4 regions of the Thioalkalivibrio sp. AKL17 genome follow, and region 1 is predicted to be linked to each of the others. Evidence: predicted binding sites of a transcription regulator. Region 1 holds the regulator's gene; each other region holds the start of a gene.
What was found. The regulator sigma-54, encoded in region 1, starts transcription at its own class of promoters, with help from an activator protein. The targets are predictions, from matches to a motif close to TGGCANGNTNCNTGCTT.

Region 2: glnL (nitrogen regulation protein NR(II)) is a predicted target of sigma-54. The motif match lies at 2,162-2,178, and genes of this name have one in related genera.
Region 3: D577_RS0105865 (NF038132 family protein) is a predicted target of sigma-54. The motif match lies at 969-985, and genes of this name have one in related genera.
Region 4: D577_RS0106350 (TorF family putative porin) is a predicted target of sigma-54. The motif match lies at 1,342-1,358, and genes of this name have one in related genera.

What each region holds. Positions count from the first base shown of each region.
Region 1 is NZ_KB898768.1:57,891-60,957, reverse strand. It holds gene D577_RS0110395 (PTS sugar transporter subunit IIA) at 1-221, opposite strand, end outside; gene hpf (ribosome hibernation-promoting factor, HPF/YfiA family) at 226-564, opposite strand; gene D577_RS0110385 (RNA polymerase factor sigma-54) at 568-2,091, opposite strand; gene lptB (LPS export ABC transporter ATP-binding protein) at 2,176-2,916, opposite strand; gene lptA (lipopolysaccharide transport periplasmic protein LptA) at 2,913-3,067, opposite strand, start outside.
Region 2 is NZ_KB898767.1:219,911-222,977, forward strand. It holds gene D577_RS0109345 (TIGR00730 family Rossman fold protein) at 1-514, shown strand, start outside; gene D577_RS0109350 (DUF2782 domain-containing protein) at 514-894, shown strand; gene D577_RS0109355 (hypothetical protein) at 888-1,676, shown strand; gene D577_RS0109360 (DUF4124 domain-containing protein) at 1,655-2,032, shown strand; gene glnL (nitrogen regulation protein NR(II)) at 2,190-3,067, shown strand, end outside.
Region 3 is NZ_KB898765.1:550,753-553,819, forward strand. It holds gene D577_RS0105860 (glutamate-5-semialdehyde dehydrogenase) at 1-622, opposite strand, end outside; gene D577_RS0105865 (NF038132 family protein) at 1,167-1,913, shown strand; gene holA (DNA polymerase III subunit delta) at 1,949-2,989, opposite strand; gene lptE (LPS assembly lipoprotein LptE) at 2,991-3,067, opposite strand, start outside.
Region 4 is NZ_KB898766.1:55,629-58,695, reverse strand. It holds gene D577_RS0106360 (ammonium transporter) at 1-112, opposite strand, end outside; gene glnK (P-II family nitrogen regulator) at 152-490, opposite strand; gene D577_RS0106350 (TorF family putative porin) at 564-1,286, opposite strand; gene folB (dihydroneopterin aldolase) at 1,595-1,957, opposite strand; gene D577_RS0106340 (amidoligase family protein) at 2,102-3,067, shown strand, end outside.

The DNA.
Region 1 (3,067 bases):
AGCTCGGCCAGACGGCCGTGCGGAATCGCCACGCCATGGCCGAGCCCGGTGGAGCCCAGTTTTTCGCGGGCCGACATGGCTTCGAACGCGGCGCTGGCCGCCAGCCCGTCCGCGGCCCCGTCCACCAGCAGATCGGCGAGGGTTTCCAGCGCTCGTTTCTTGCTGGAGCAGTCGGCTTCCAGTCCGATGCGCTCCGGGGTGATGAGCTCGGCCGGGTTCATCGGTTTACGGGGTCTGTTCGCGGTTGCGCTGGTGGCCTTCGGCGCGATGATGGTCCTTGACCTTCTCCTTGTGCTTGATCAGCTGGCGGTCGACCTTGTCGATCAGGCCGTCGATGGCGGCGTACATGTCGTCGTGGCTGGCCTCGGCGTGGATGTGGTTGCCGGTGACCTGCAGATTCGCTTCCGCCTTGTTGTGCAGCTTCTGCGTCTTCTCGTGGGTCAGCACCACGTGCACGTCGATCACCTTGTCGAAGTGGCGTTCCAGCTTCTGGAATTTCTCGTTGACGTAGTCGCGCAGGGCGTCGGTGATTTCGACGTGGTGTCCGGTGAGGTTGATCTGCATGGGTCAGGCTCCTTTCGGTTTGCTTCCGGTCGGCATGGCGGCCATCTGGCGGCGTTCGCTGGAGGATGGCAGGTTCATGCCCTCCCGGTATTTGGCCACGGTACGTCGGGCCACGTTGATGCCCCGATCCGCCAGGATCTGGGCGAGGCGGGAATCGCTGAGCGGTTTGCCCGGCGTTTCCTCTTCGATGAGTTCGCGGATCATGGCACGAATCGCGGTCGCGGAGCATTCCCCGCCGTCGCTGGTGCCCACGTGACTGGAGAAGAAATACTTGAATTCGAACACTCCGCGGGGGGTGTGCATGTATTTCTGCGTGGTCACCCGCGAGATCGTGGACTCGTGCATCTCCAGGGCTTCGGCGATGTCGCGCAGGATCAGCGGCTGCATCGCCACCTCGCCGTGTTCCAGGAACCCCTGCTGGCGTTCGACGATCGCTCGCGCTACGCGCAGCAGGGTGTCGTTGCGGCTGTGCAGGCTCTTGATGAACCACCGCGCCTCCTGCAGCTGGTCGCGCATGAATGCGCTGTCGCGGGCATCGGAGACCTGGCGGACCATGCCGGCGTAGAGGTCGTTGACGCGAATGCGCGGGGCGATCTCGGGATTCAGGTCGACCTGCCAGCCCTGGTCGGTATGACGCACGTAGACATCCGGGACCACGTATTCCGGCGGCGTCTCGCTGATCTGGGCGCCGGGGCGCGGGTTGAGCGTACGGATCAGGTCCAGGGCCGCGGCCAGCTCGTCGGCATCGCGCACGCCGCTCTGGCGCTGCAGTGCCTTGTAGTCACGCCGGGCAAGGGCGTCCATGCCGTGTTCCAGGACCGCGCGCGCGGCTTCGCGCGAGGGCGCGTCCGGCGCCAGCTCGCCCAGCTGGACCTCCAGGCACTCGCGCAGATCCAGCGACCCGACCCCGAGGGGGTCGCAGTGCTGCAGCCAGTGGCGCACTGCCTCCACCTCGTCGGTGCCGACCGGGGTGTCCTCGCCCTGACTGATGGTGTCGGCCAGGGTCTCGACGTCCCCCTCGAGGTAACCGTCGCCGTTGATGGTGTCGATCAGGGCGGCGCCGATGCGCTGGTCACGCGGGGTCAGGTGCGACAGATGCAGCTGCCACAGCAGGTGGTCCTGCAGGCCACCGCCATCGTCGTCCGAGGTGTTTTCCAGGGGATCGCGGTCGTCCAGTCCGCGCGGGCTGGCGCTGGCGTCGTAGATGTCTTCCCAGCGGGTGTCGGTCACCAGTTCGTCGGGGATGACATCCTCCGAACCGCCGGCGTCCACCGTTTCGCCGGTGCCGGCGGCGGCATCGCTGGCGGTCTCGTTCTCGCCCTCGGTGCCGGGGTCCGGGGTTTCTTCGCCATCGGCGCCGAGTTCGTCGTCCTCGGCCTGTTCCAGCATGGGGTTGCTTTCCAGCGCCTGCTGGATCTCGGCCTGGAGCTCCAGCGTCGAGAGCTGCAACAGCCGGATGGCCTGCTGCAGCTGCGGCGTCATGGTCAGCGTCTGACCGAGCTGCAGGTTCAGCCCGGGCTTCAGCATGAGTTGGGAGAGGCGTTGTTCACCATAAGTGAATAGTAATCCCTTGTTGTGGCCTTGTGCACCGGCCGGATGTGGCGATCGGTGTCACAGGCGGAAATTTTCGCCGAGGTAGACCTCGCGCACGCGGGCATCGTCCAGCAGTTCCTCCGGCGTTCCCGCGCTCAGAAGGTGCCCCTCGCTGAGGATGTAGGCGCGGTGGCAGATGCCCAGGGTCTCGCGCACGTTGTGGTCCGAGATTAGTACGCCGATGCCGCGTTCGGCCAGGTGGCGGATCACTTCCTGGATCTCGCTGACCGAGATCGGGTCGACCCCGGCGAAGGGTTCGTCCAGGCAGATAAACCGCGGATCACCGGCCAGCGCACGGGCGATCTCGGCGCGCCGCCGTTCGCCTCCGGACAACGCGATGCCGGGGCTGTGGCGCACGGTTTCGAGCTGGAATTCCTCGATCAGGGCATCGCCGATGCGGCGGCGCTCGTGGCGGTCCAGTCCGGGCCGCAGTTCCAGCACTGCCTGCAGGTTGTCCTGGACCGACAGGCGGCGGAAGATCGAGGCCTCCTGCGGGAGATAGCCCAGCCCGGCGCGGGCGCGTTCGTGGATGGGGGCCTGCGTGATGTCGCGCCCGCCCAGGGTGATGCGCCCGGTATTGGGCCGGATCAGGCCGACCAGACTGTAGAAACAGGTGGTCTTGCCGGCCCCGTTGGGTCCCAGCAGGCCGACCACCTCGCCGGGCACCAGGTCCACGTCCATTGCGTCCAGCACGGTACGCTGGCCATAGCGCTTGCTCAGCTCGCGGGCGACCAGATGGCCGTCGGCCGCGGGCCTCATGGATCGTCCTCGCGTGGCTGCAGGCGGATGTGCACGCGCTCGTCGTCGGTGTCGCCGCGTTCCGCGCGGATCACGTCGCGCTCGAGGTCATAGGTGATGCGCTGCCCGCGGGCATCCTCGGCGGCGGTGATGACGCGCGCCCGTTCGGTCA
Region 2 (3,067 bases), on a different contig from region 1:
CCAGCTGTCGGACGCGGGTTTCGCGGTCGTCAGTGGCGGCGGGCCGGGCATCATGGAGGCGGCCAACAAGGGGGCGTTTGCCGGTCACTCGCCCAGCATCGGGCTCAACATCCAGCTGCCGCACGAACAGCACGCCAACCCGTACCAGGACATCGGGCTGGGGTTCCGGCACTTCTTTTCGCGCAAGGTGATGTTCGTCAAGTACGCCTCCGCCTACGTGGTGCTGCCGGGCGGCTTCGGCACGCTGGACGAGCTGGCCGAGATCCTGACCCTGGTGCAGACCGGCAAGACCCGCCGCATCCCGGTGGTGCTGGTGGGCAGCAAGTTCTGGGAAGGCCTGCTGCAGTGGTTCGAGGACGCGCTGGTCACCCATGGCACCATCGATGCCGAGGACCTCAATCTATACTCGGTGGTGGACACCCCCGAGGAGGTCGTGGACGTGATCTTCGAGTACTACGAGGCCCGCAGCTTCGAGCCCTCGGCGGAAGAGAAACAACGACTGATGGAGCTCTGATGATGACGAGCACCCGCGCCACGGCGCTGGCCGCTGCCCTGCTGGGCCTTTTTCTCGCCGCCGGGCCGCTGGCGGCCCAGGACTTCGAGGACGCCCCGCCACCGCCCGACATGCCCGACGAGGCCGCCCCGCCTCCGGTACTGGACGAGCGCGCCCGCCAGCTGCAGGAGCTGGAGGAAGCCGACGTCATCATCATGGAGCGCGACGGCGAGACCCGGCGCGAATACCGCGTGGACGGCGACCTGGTGATCGTTGAGGTCAACCCCGCCGCCGGACCCACCTACTACCTGGTGGATGTCACCGGGGAAGGCGACCTGCGGCGCCGTGACGACCTTTCCCCCGATTTCACCCCGCCCCGCTGGAGGATCCTGGAATGGTAAGCACGCAGTCGACCGTGGAACTGCCGGCCGCGGGTGCCGCGGCGCTGGAAGCAGCCTTTGCCGCTGCCCGGGCGGCCGGCGCTCCGCTGGGGCTGCCGGCCGATGGCGATGCCCCGCAGCTTGACGGGGATCGCGCGCACTGGACCCTGGAGCGCGGCAACGCCGCGGAGCCCGGGGCGATCGCCAGTGGTCCCGGCACGCCGGAGGCGCTGGGCCGCCTCGCGGCCCGCTGGCAGGCCTGGCATCCGGCGGAGGCCCTGCCGCAGGACGGCGTCTGGCGCCGCGGCGTGCTGCAGCAGCAGCTGCGCGAACGCACCGAAGACCTGAGCTCAACCCTGGACGAACAGGCGCGCGAACAACTGAACCGGGAGCTGCATCATCAGGGGCTGTACCGGTTCGAGGACCTGCCGGTGGCCGGCAGCTTCTGGCACTCGGTCAGGCGGCACGGCGAGCACACCGGACTGGCGGATCTGACGATCCCGCCGGCCCCCGTGCCGGCGTTCTGGCAGCTGGCGCGCATCGCACTTGCGGTGAGCGTGAACGAGGCGGGCGAACTGGACCGCGAACGTTACCGGGCCCTGCTGGGCGGCTATCACCAGGAGCGCCCGCTGAGCGCGATCGAACGCGGCGCCGCCCCGACCCTGCTGCGCATGGCCGCGCTCGACGACTGGCTGGAACGCATCGAGGCCGGCCGCGCACCCGCGGGCCCCGATCCGCGCCTGGCCGGCCTGCAGGACGCCGGCACCCGGGTGCAGTCGGTATGGGTAAGGCCCGCCGCCTGATGACCCCGCGGGCCTCCCTCGCGGGGCTTTTGGCCCTGGCCATCGCCGGGGCGCCGGGCATCGGCGTTCTGGCCTCCACCGAGGTCCACCGCTGGGTGGATGAAGACGGTGTGGTGCATTTCTCCGACGAGGCGCCGGGCGACGGGCGCAGCGAACGCATCGAGGTTCAGGAGCCGATGGGCGCCGTCCCCCTGGAGAATGCCCGCGAGATCCTCGAACGTCCGATCCGGCGGCCGGGAGAAGACCCGACGGACGACGATCCGGAGGAAGACGCGGCCGCGGACGAAGAGGCCGACGAAGAAGACGAATATTCGATCGAGGACGTCCCGGTGCCCGTGGAACTGGTGGATTTCTGAACCGCCCGCGAACGTCGCACCACAATAATGCACGGAATGCCCTATAATGGGGCAATGACTGCACCTTATCGGCGCATGCCCGCGCAATGCCCCCGGACGAAGCGCCCCGGCGCCCCCCCGTGACCATGCTGGCGCGCTTCATGCTTAAAGCCGGATGATGAGTCCGCATACGCCCCGTCCGTCCCCTCCGCTGCCCACCCCTCCGTGGTGGGACGACCTGTCCACGGCCGTCATGGTCACCGACGGAGAACTGCGGCTGCAGGCCATGAACGGTTCCGCCGAGGTCCTTCTGGGACTCAGCCGCGAACGCATCCTCGGGCACCCGCTCGGCCACTGGCTGCATCTGGACCGCAACCTGTCCACACGCCTGCGCAGCGCGCTGGTCCAGGACCAGCCGATCACCCTGCGGGCGCGCCAGATGGAACCCCTGCGCGCGGAGAGCTTCCTCGCCGATGTGATCATCACCCCGCTGCAGGGCGAGGGCGACGAACCCGGGCGGCTGCTGTTCGAGCTCAGCGCCATCGACCGCCACGAACGGATCTCGCGCGAGGAGCAGCTACAGAAGCAGCAGGCCATCTCGCGCGCAGTCACGCGCGGGCTGGCGCACGAGATCAAGAACCCGCTGGGCGGCCTGCGCGGTGCCGCGCAGCTGCTGGCCGGGGAACTGGATGATCCCGACCTGCGCGAATACACACGCATCATCATCCACGAGGCCGACCGCCTGCGTGCCCTGGTGGACCGCATGCTGGGCCCCAACAACATGCCGCAACGGACATCGGTCAACCTGCACGAGATCCTCGAGCACGTGCGCGGCCTGATCAGTGTGCAGCTGCCGCTGGGCGTGAAGATCCGCGGCGACTACGACCCGTCGATCCCGGAGATCAAAGCGGATCGCGACATGCTGGTACAGGCGCTGCTCAATCTGGTGCAGAACGCGCTGCAGGCTCTGGGTGACGAGGGCGAGATCGTGCTGAGCTCGCGCATCCTGCGCCAGTACACCGTTTCCGGCAAACGGCACCGGCTGGTGGCGCGCCT
Region 3 (3,067 bases), on a different contig from region 1:
GCAGCAGCGCCCCCACCGCGGCACGGTCGGTGGTGTCGACGATCTGTACCGCCTCGCGCGGCAGCCCCGCCGCCGCCAGCCCGGACTGGATGATGCCGGCCAGCGCGCGATTGGAATGGGCGGCCTCGGAACCGCCGCGCAGGATCGCCGCGTTACCCGACTTCAGGCACAGCGCCGCCGCGTCGATGGTCACATTGGGGCGTGATTCATAGATGATGCCGATCACCCCCAGCGGCACCCGCATCTGCCCTACCTGGATCCCGCTGGGCTGATAGGCCATGTCGGAGATCGTACCCACCGGATCCGGCAGACCCGCGACCTGCCGGCAGCCCTCGATCATGGTGTCGATGCGCGCATCGGTCAGCGCCAGACGGTCCAGCATCGCCGCGTCCAGCCCGCGGGCTCGCCCCGCCTCCAGGTCGCGCTCGTTGGCCTCGGCCAGCTCCGCGCGACGCTCGGCGATCCCCTCGGCGATGGCCTGCAGCGCCGCGTTCTTGGCACCCGGTTCGGCCTCGGCCATGTGGCGCGAGGCGGCGCGCGCAGCACGCCCCAGGGCCTCGATCCTGGCGACCATATCATCGCTGACAGCAGCGGATTCGGCGGGATTCACGGCAGCGTTCATACGATCAGACTCGTTGGAATTCGGTACGGGTTCAGCCACGGTCGGCGGGTGCTCCGCCATACGTGGACGCCAAGTCTAGCAACCCCTGCCGGGCATTGCCGTTTTCCGGAGCCCGGGTGATCCGATCCACGCTCGCGACCCCGAACGCGGCGCGGATGACGATAACCGGATCAGGCTGGCCGCACTCTCCCACAAGGCACTTTCCGCGTCGATGACTTCGCCGGATGCACCACTGCGGCAGGTTGTCCGCGGGATTGACATGCCGGCGCTCTCACTGAGGCAAGAGACAGCCCGCCCTCCCCGCAAGCCATTGTTCTACATGAACCATGAAACCCCGGGACCGTACTGGCACCGATATTGCTCGATAACAGCAGGGCGATGCCCTGCAGGTCTTTTCCTGCTCATGCGACAACCGGGAGCCACCCAAAAAAGGCGGTGTCACCCGACCATTGACTCCGAAAAGAAGAGGTGTCCAATGAAAACATTTAACCTCGGCCTTGCGGCAACCGGATTGTGCGGTGCACTCGGTCTGGCCAGTACGGCCATGGCTTCACCGATCGATATCTCCGGCTGGGACTGTAATGGAAACTGCGGCACGTCAGCGGCGGACGGCGATATAACGCTGTCGCCGTTCGGCAACTCGGAATACGGCTGGATCTCGACCAACGACGGGAACGACATCGACGGCCTGGACGTTGGCGACGAAACCACCGGATCGACCATCACCTCGCCAGAGTTCAGCGCGGATGAGGGCGATGAACTCAACTTCTACTTCAACTACGTTTCCTCTGATGGTGGAGGTTTCACCGACTACGCGTGGGCACAGATCCTCCCGGACAGCGCGGCTCCGATTCAACTGTTCACCGCCCGCACGACGCCGGACGGTGACACCGTACCGGGTTTCGGGCTCCCGGAGCCGGATGCGGACGTGACCCTCGATCCGGAGGAAACCCCCGTGATCCCCGGGGCACCGGAATGGTCTCCCCTGGGCGCCAACTCAGGATCCTGCTGGGATGACGGGTGCGGATACACCGACTGGATCCAGGCTTCGTACCTGTTCGAGGATACCGGCACCTACTCTCTGGAGTTCGGTGTGGTGAACTGGCAGGACACGGCTTTCCAGTCCGGCCTCGCCTTCGACGGCGCCACCATCGCGGGTACGGCCATCGGCGATGATCCGGCCCCGACCCCCGTGCCCGTGCCGGCGTCGCTGGCCCTGATGGGCCTTGGTCTGGCGGGTCTGACCCTGGTCGCGGGGTACCGGCGCCGGGACGCTGCGGTCACAGGCTAATCGCCTCCGCATGGCCCGTTCCAGGCTGCGCCGGGTCATGCACCCTCGGGGTTGAGGACAGGGTTGGCCACGGTCAGCGGCCGGCCCGCCATACGAGCCACCAGGTCCAGCAGCCCCTGCCGGGCATCCCCGTGTTGTTCCTGCCCCTTGATCACCCGGTCCACCCGGGCAGCCAGGCGCAGGATGTCACGCGCCCGCGCCACGTCCAGACGTCCCGCCGCCAGGCGCAGGGCCTTTTGCTGGTCGCCGAAGCTGCCCTGGAAGGCCTCGCGGTCGTTCGCCCCGGCGGCCCGGCGTTCCAGGGCCTGCACCAGCAGCCGTGCATCGCGCGCCAGCGCCCACAGGATCAGTGGCTCGGGCTGACCTTCGTCCAGCAGGCCCTCCAGCATGCGCAGGGCGCGGCCGGTCTCGCCGCGCAGCGCCGCCGCCGACAGGCCGAACAGATCGAAGCGCGCGGCATCCGCGGTGGACTCGGACAGGGTCTCGAGATCGATCTCCCGCACCCCGGCCAGTGCCAGCTTTTCGATCTCCTGGCGCGCCGCCAGCAGGTTGCCCTCCACCCGGGCCGCCAGCAGCTGCAGCGCCTCGTCCGTGATGCGCAGCCCGTGCCGAGTCAGGCGTTCGCGGATCCAGCCGTCCAGCCGCTCAGGCGGCACCGGCCGCGCATGCACCACCACCGCGGCCGACTCCATGGCCTTGAACCAGGCCGCGCGGCGCATGTCGCGATCCGGGCGCGGCAGCTGCAGCAGCAGCACGGTGTCGGATTGCGGCGCCGCCGCACAGGCCTTCAGCTTCTCCCCGCCCTCGCGCCCGGGCTTGCCGGTCGCCAGACGCAGGTCCACCAGCGTGCGGCTGGCGAACAGCGAGCGGTCACGCAGCGCCGCATCCAGCGCGGACCAGTCGGACTGGGCGGAGAGATCCAGCACCGTGCGCTCGTCGAAACCCTGCTCGCGGGCGGCGGCCCGGATCGCATCGGCGGCCTCGATGGTCTGCAGCGGTTCCTCGCCCAGCAGCATGTACAGCGGGGCCACGCCCTTGCGCAGGGACTGATCGATGCGTCCCGGATCGACGGCCATGTCAGTCCTCGCCCCCCCCGGCCAGGGCTCGCACCCGACGCTGCAGCAGGGCCACCAGATCGCGGTTCATGGTGGCCC
Region 4 (3,067 bases), on a different contig from region 1:
CCTCGAGCATGGTAAAGCCCGCGGCCATCCACATGACCAGTGCGCCGGCCATCAGGAAGTAAAAGGTGTCAAGGGCGTAGGCCACCTCGACGACTTGCTGTTCGATATCCATTTTCGGATTACCTCATCTAATAATGACCGAGATGGGCGCTCAGAGCGCTTCGGTTCCGGTTTCACCCGTGCGGATTCGCAGGACCTGCTCGACCGGCGAGACAAAGATCTTTCCGTCCCCGATCTTGCCGGTGCTCGCGGCCTTCGAAACGGCTTCGATCACCTGGTCGACCAGGCTGTCATCCACCGCAACCTCCAGCTTGACCTTGGGCAGAAAGTCCACGACGTATTCAGCACCGCGGTACAGTTCGGTGTGGCCGCGCTGGCGACCGAAACCCTTGACTTCGGTCATGGTGATGCCCTGCACACCGATCTCGGACATCGCCTCGCGCACATCATCAAGCTTGAACGGCTTGATCACGGCAGTAATCATCTTCATGTCAGACTCCTCTCCGGCGAGCCGCTGCCCGGGGGCAACGACCCGCAACGATGTTTTGCTTCCGGTTCAACGATCAGAAGGATTTCGACCAGCCCACCCAGGCGCGCATGTCTTCGTCATCGACATCGGCGTAGGCCAGGTTCAGGCTGAATTCGCCGAACTCGCCGGCATCGCGGGCGAGGCTGGCGGAGTAGTGGGTGTAATCGTCATTGTCGCTGTCGTCGTACGTCTGACGTCCGACCATGAAACCGGCGCTGTAGACCTCGGCGAACGGCACATCCAGGCCGCCGTAGAAATAGACGTCGTCGCTTTCCAGAAGCGACTCGGACGCGCTGTCGGTCACCACCCACTGAACACCGCCGTAAAAACCGATCATGTCCATGTCATAACTGACTGACCCGACCAGTTCGCCGAAATCGTAAGAGACGGAATCCCCCTCGAACTCGGCATCGGGGTAGGCGTAATACACGTAACCCACGTCGTACCCGAAGCCGTTGTCAAAGGAATCGGCAAACCCACCGTAAAGATCGAGCTCGTAGGTCGTGCCGTCGTCTTCCCCGAAATCCACGTTGGATGCCCAGGTCCCCAGGTAAAACCCGGAGGCATGCTCCCAGTCAAAACCACCCTGGATAGCGGCGCCGCCATCGGTTTCGGAAAAGCCCCGCAGTTCATAATCGGACACGATCGAGATATTGGCCGACACCTCGGCGGCCGCGCTGGAAGTAAAGACGACACCCCCGGTGGACCCGACGGCCAGGATCGCGGTGGCGACGGCGGAATAGGCGAATTTCTTCATTGATTGACTCCCTCTGCGTGTTTTCTGGATGTCGCTGCTTGTCGACACCCGTTCCTTGCAGGGGGCGTGCCAGAAACGTGAAACGGGGCAAAATCCGGTTTTATGCAACGCTGTTGCGGGCAAACCACGGGTGATTGCCACGAACGGGTGCAATCACAAAGTGCAGACGCACCAAAAGAGGGCAATACGAGCCGGGGACGCCACCGGAAAGGGCGCCGCGCGGGAAGGAGCAGTGCGGGAAATCTGTGCGGGAAACAGGAGCAGGAAGCGCGGAAGCGTCCTGGCGGTCGGTCGGGGCCTGCTCGGTCTCAGTCGGTGGCGAGCGAGCCGCGTTCGATGGTGATGCCCACCTCGCGCACCCCGGCCACCGCGCCCGGTTTGCCCAGGGTAATGCGCAGCCACGGCGAACCGAACTGCGCCATCAGGGTCTCGGCGATCTCCTCGGCGAGGGATTCGAGCAGGATGTGGGGTTCGCGGGTCACGATGGCCCGCACCGCGTTGGCCACGGCCTCGTAGTCAACCGTGTCTTCGATCTCGCCGGAGTGGGCGGCCACGCGAGTGTCCGCCGCCAGCTCGATGTCGAAGCGCAGCGGGCGCTGCATGCGCTGTTCCCAGTCGTAGACGCCGACCACGGCGGGGATTTCGAGATCGCGCAGATAGATACGGTCCATGCGGAACACCGGGGACACAGGGTTGCGGAGGGGCTTATCGTACTGCCTGCCCCCGCCCGCGTACACCGGGGCGTGCGATGGTGGCGCAACGCGCTACCATGCCCGAACAGTCCGACCGAACAGCGTCGCCAGGAGAGCCGCCGCATGTCCACCACTTCGTTTCAGCCACTGCCGTGGACCCGGACCCCCGAGGGGGCCCTGCGCCGGGTCGGCGTGGAAATCGAAATGGCGGGCGTCTCGCTGGAGACGATGGCCCGCGCCATCATCGACGAATTCGGCGGGCACATCGAGGCCGAGCATGCCTTCGTGCTGCATGTCCGCGACAGCGACGCGGGGGATTTCCAGCTGGAGCTGGACGCCCGCGTACTCAAGGACCGCGGCTATCGCGAGCACCTGGCCCGCCTGGGGGTCGACCTGGAAGACCGCGACCAGGAAGCACTGGAGGCCTGGCTGGCCGATGCCGCCGGGCGCCTGGTCCCGCACGAGATCGTCGCGCCACCCCTGGAACCTGCGCAGCTGCCCCGGCTGGACCGGGTGCGTGCCGCGCTGCAACAGGAAGGCGCGCTGGGCACCGAACGCTCGTTCCTGTACGCGTTCGGGCTGCAGCTGAACATCGAGATCCACAGCCGCGAGCCCGAATGGCTGCTGGCCATCCTGCGAGCCTTCGTGCTCATGTACGAGATCCTGGCGCAGGCGGGGGCCATCGACCTGTCGCGCCGCCTGTCGCCCTACATCCGGCCGTTCCCCGGCGCCTTCGTGCGCTACATCCTCGATCCCGATTTCACCCCGGACCGTGCATCGCTGATCGACACCTATCTGGCGCACAACCCCACGCGCAACCGTCCGCTGGACCTGCTCCCGGTGCTGGCGGAACTGGACCCCGAACGCGTTGCGGCGGCACCGGTGGAACACGAACTGATCAAGGCGCGTCCCGCCCTGCACTACCGCCTGCCGGACTGCCGCATCGACGACCCGAACTGGAGCCTGGCGCACCCGCTGAACGGCTGGGTGGAAGTGGAACAGCTGGCCGCTCATCCCGAACGTCTGGAACGGCTCGCGCAGGAGTACCTGGAACGCCCGGGCCAGGCGGTGGGCCGCTGGGCCGACGAA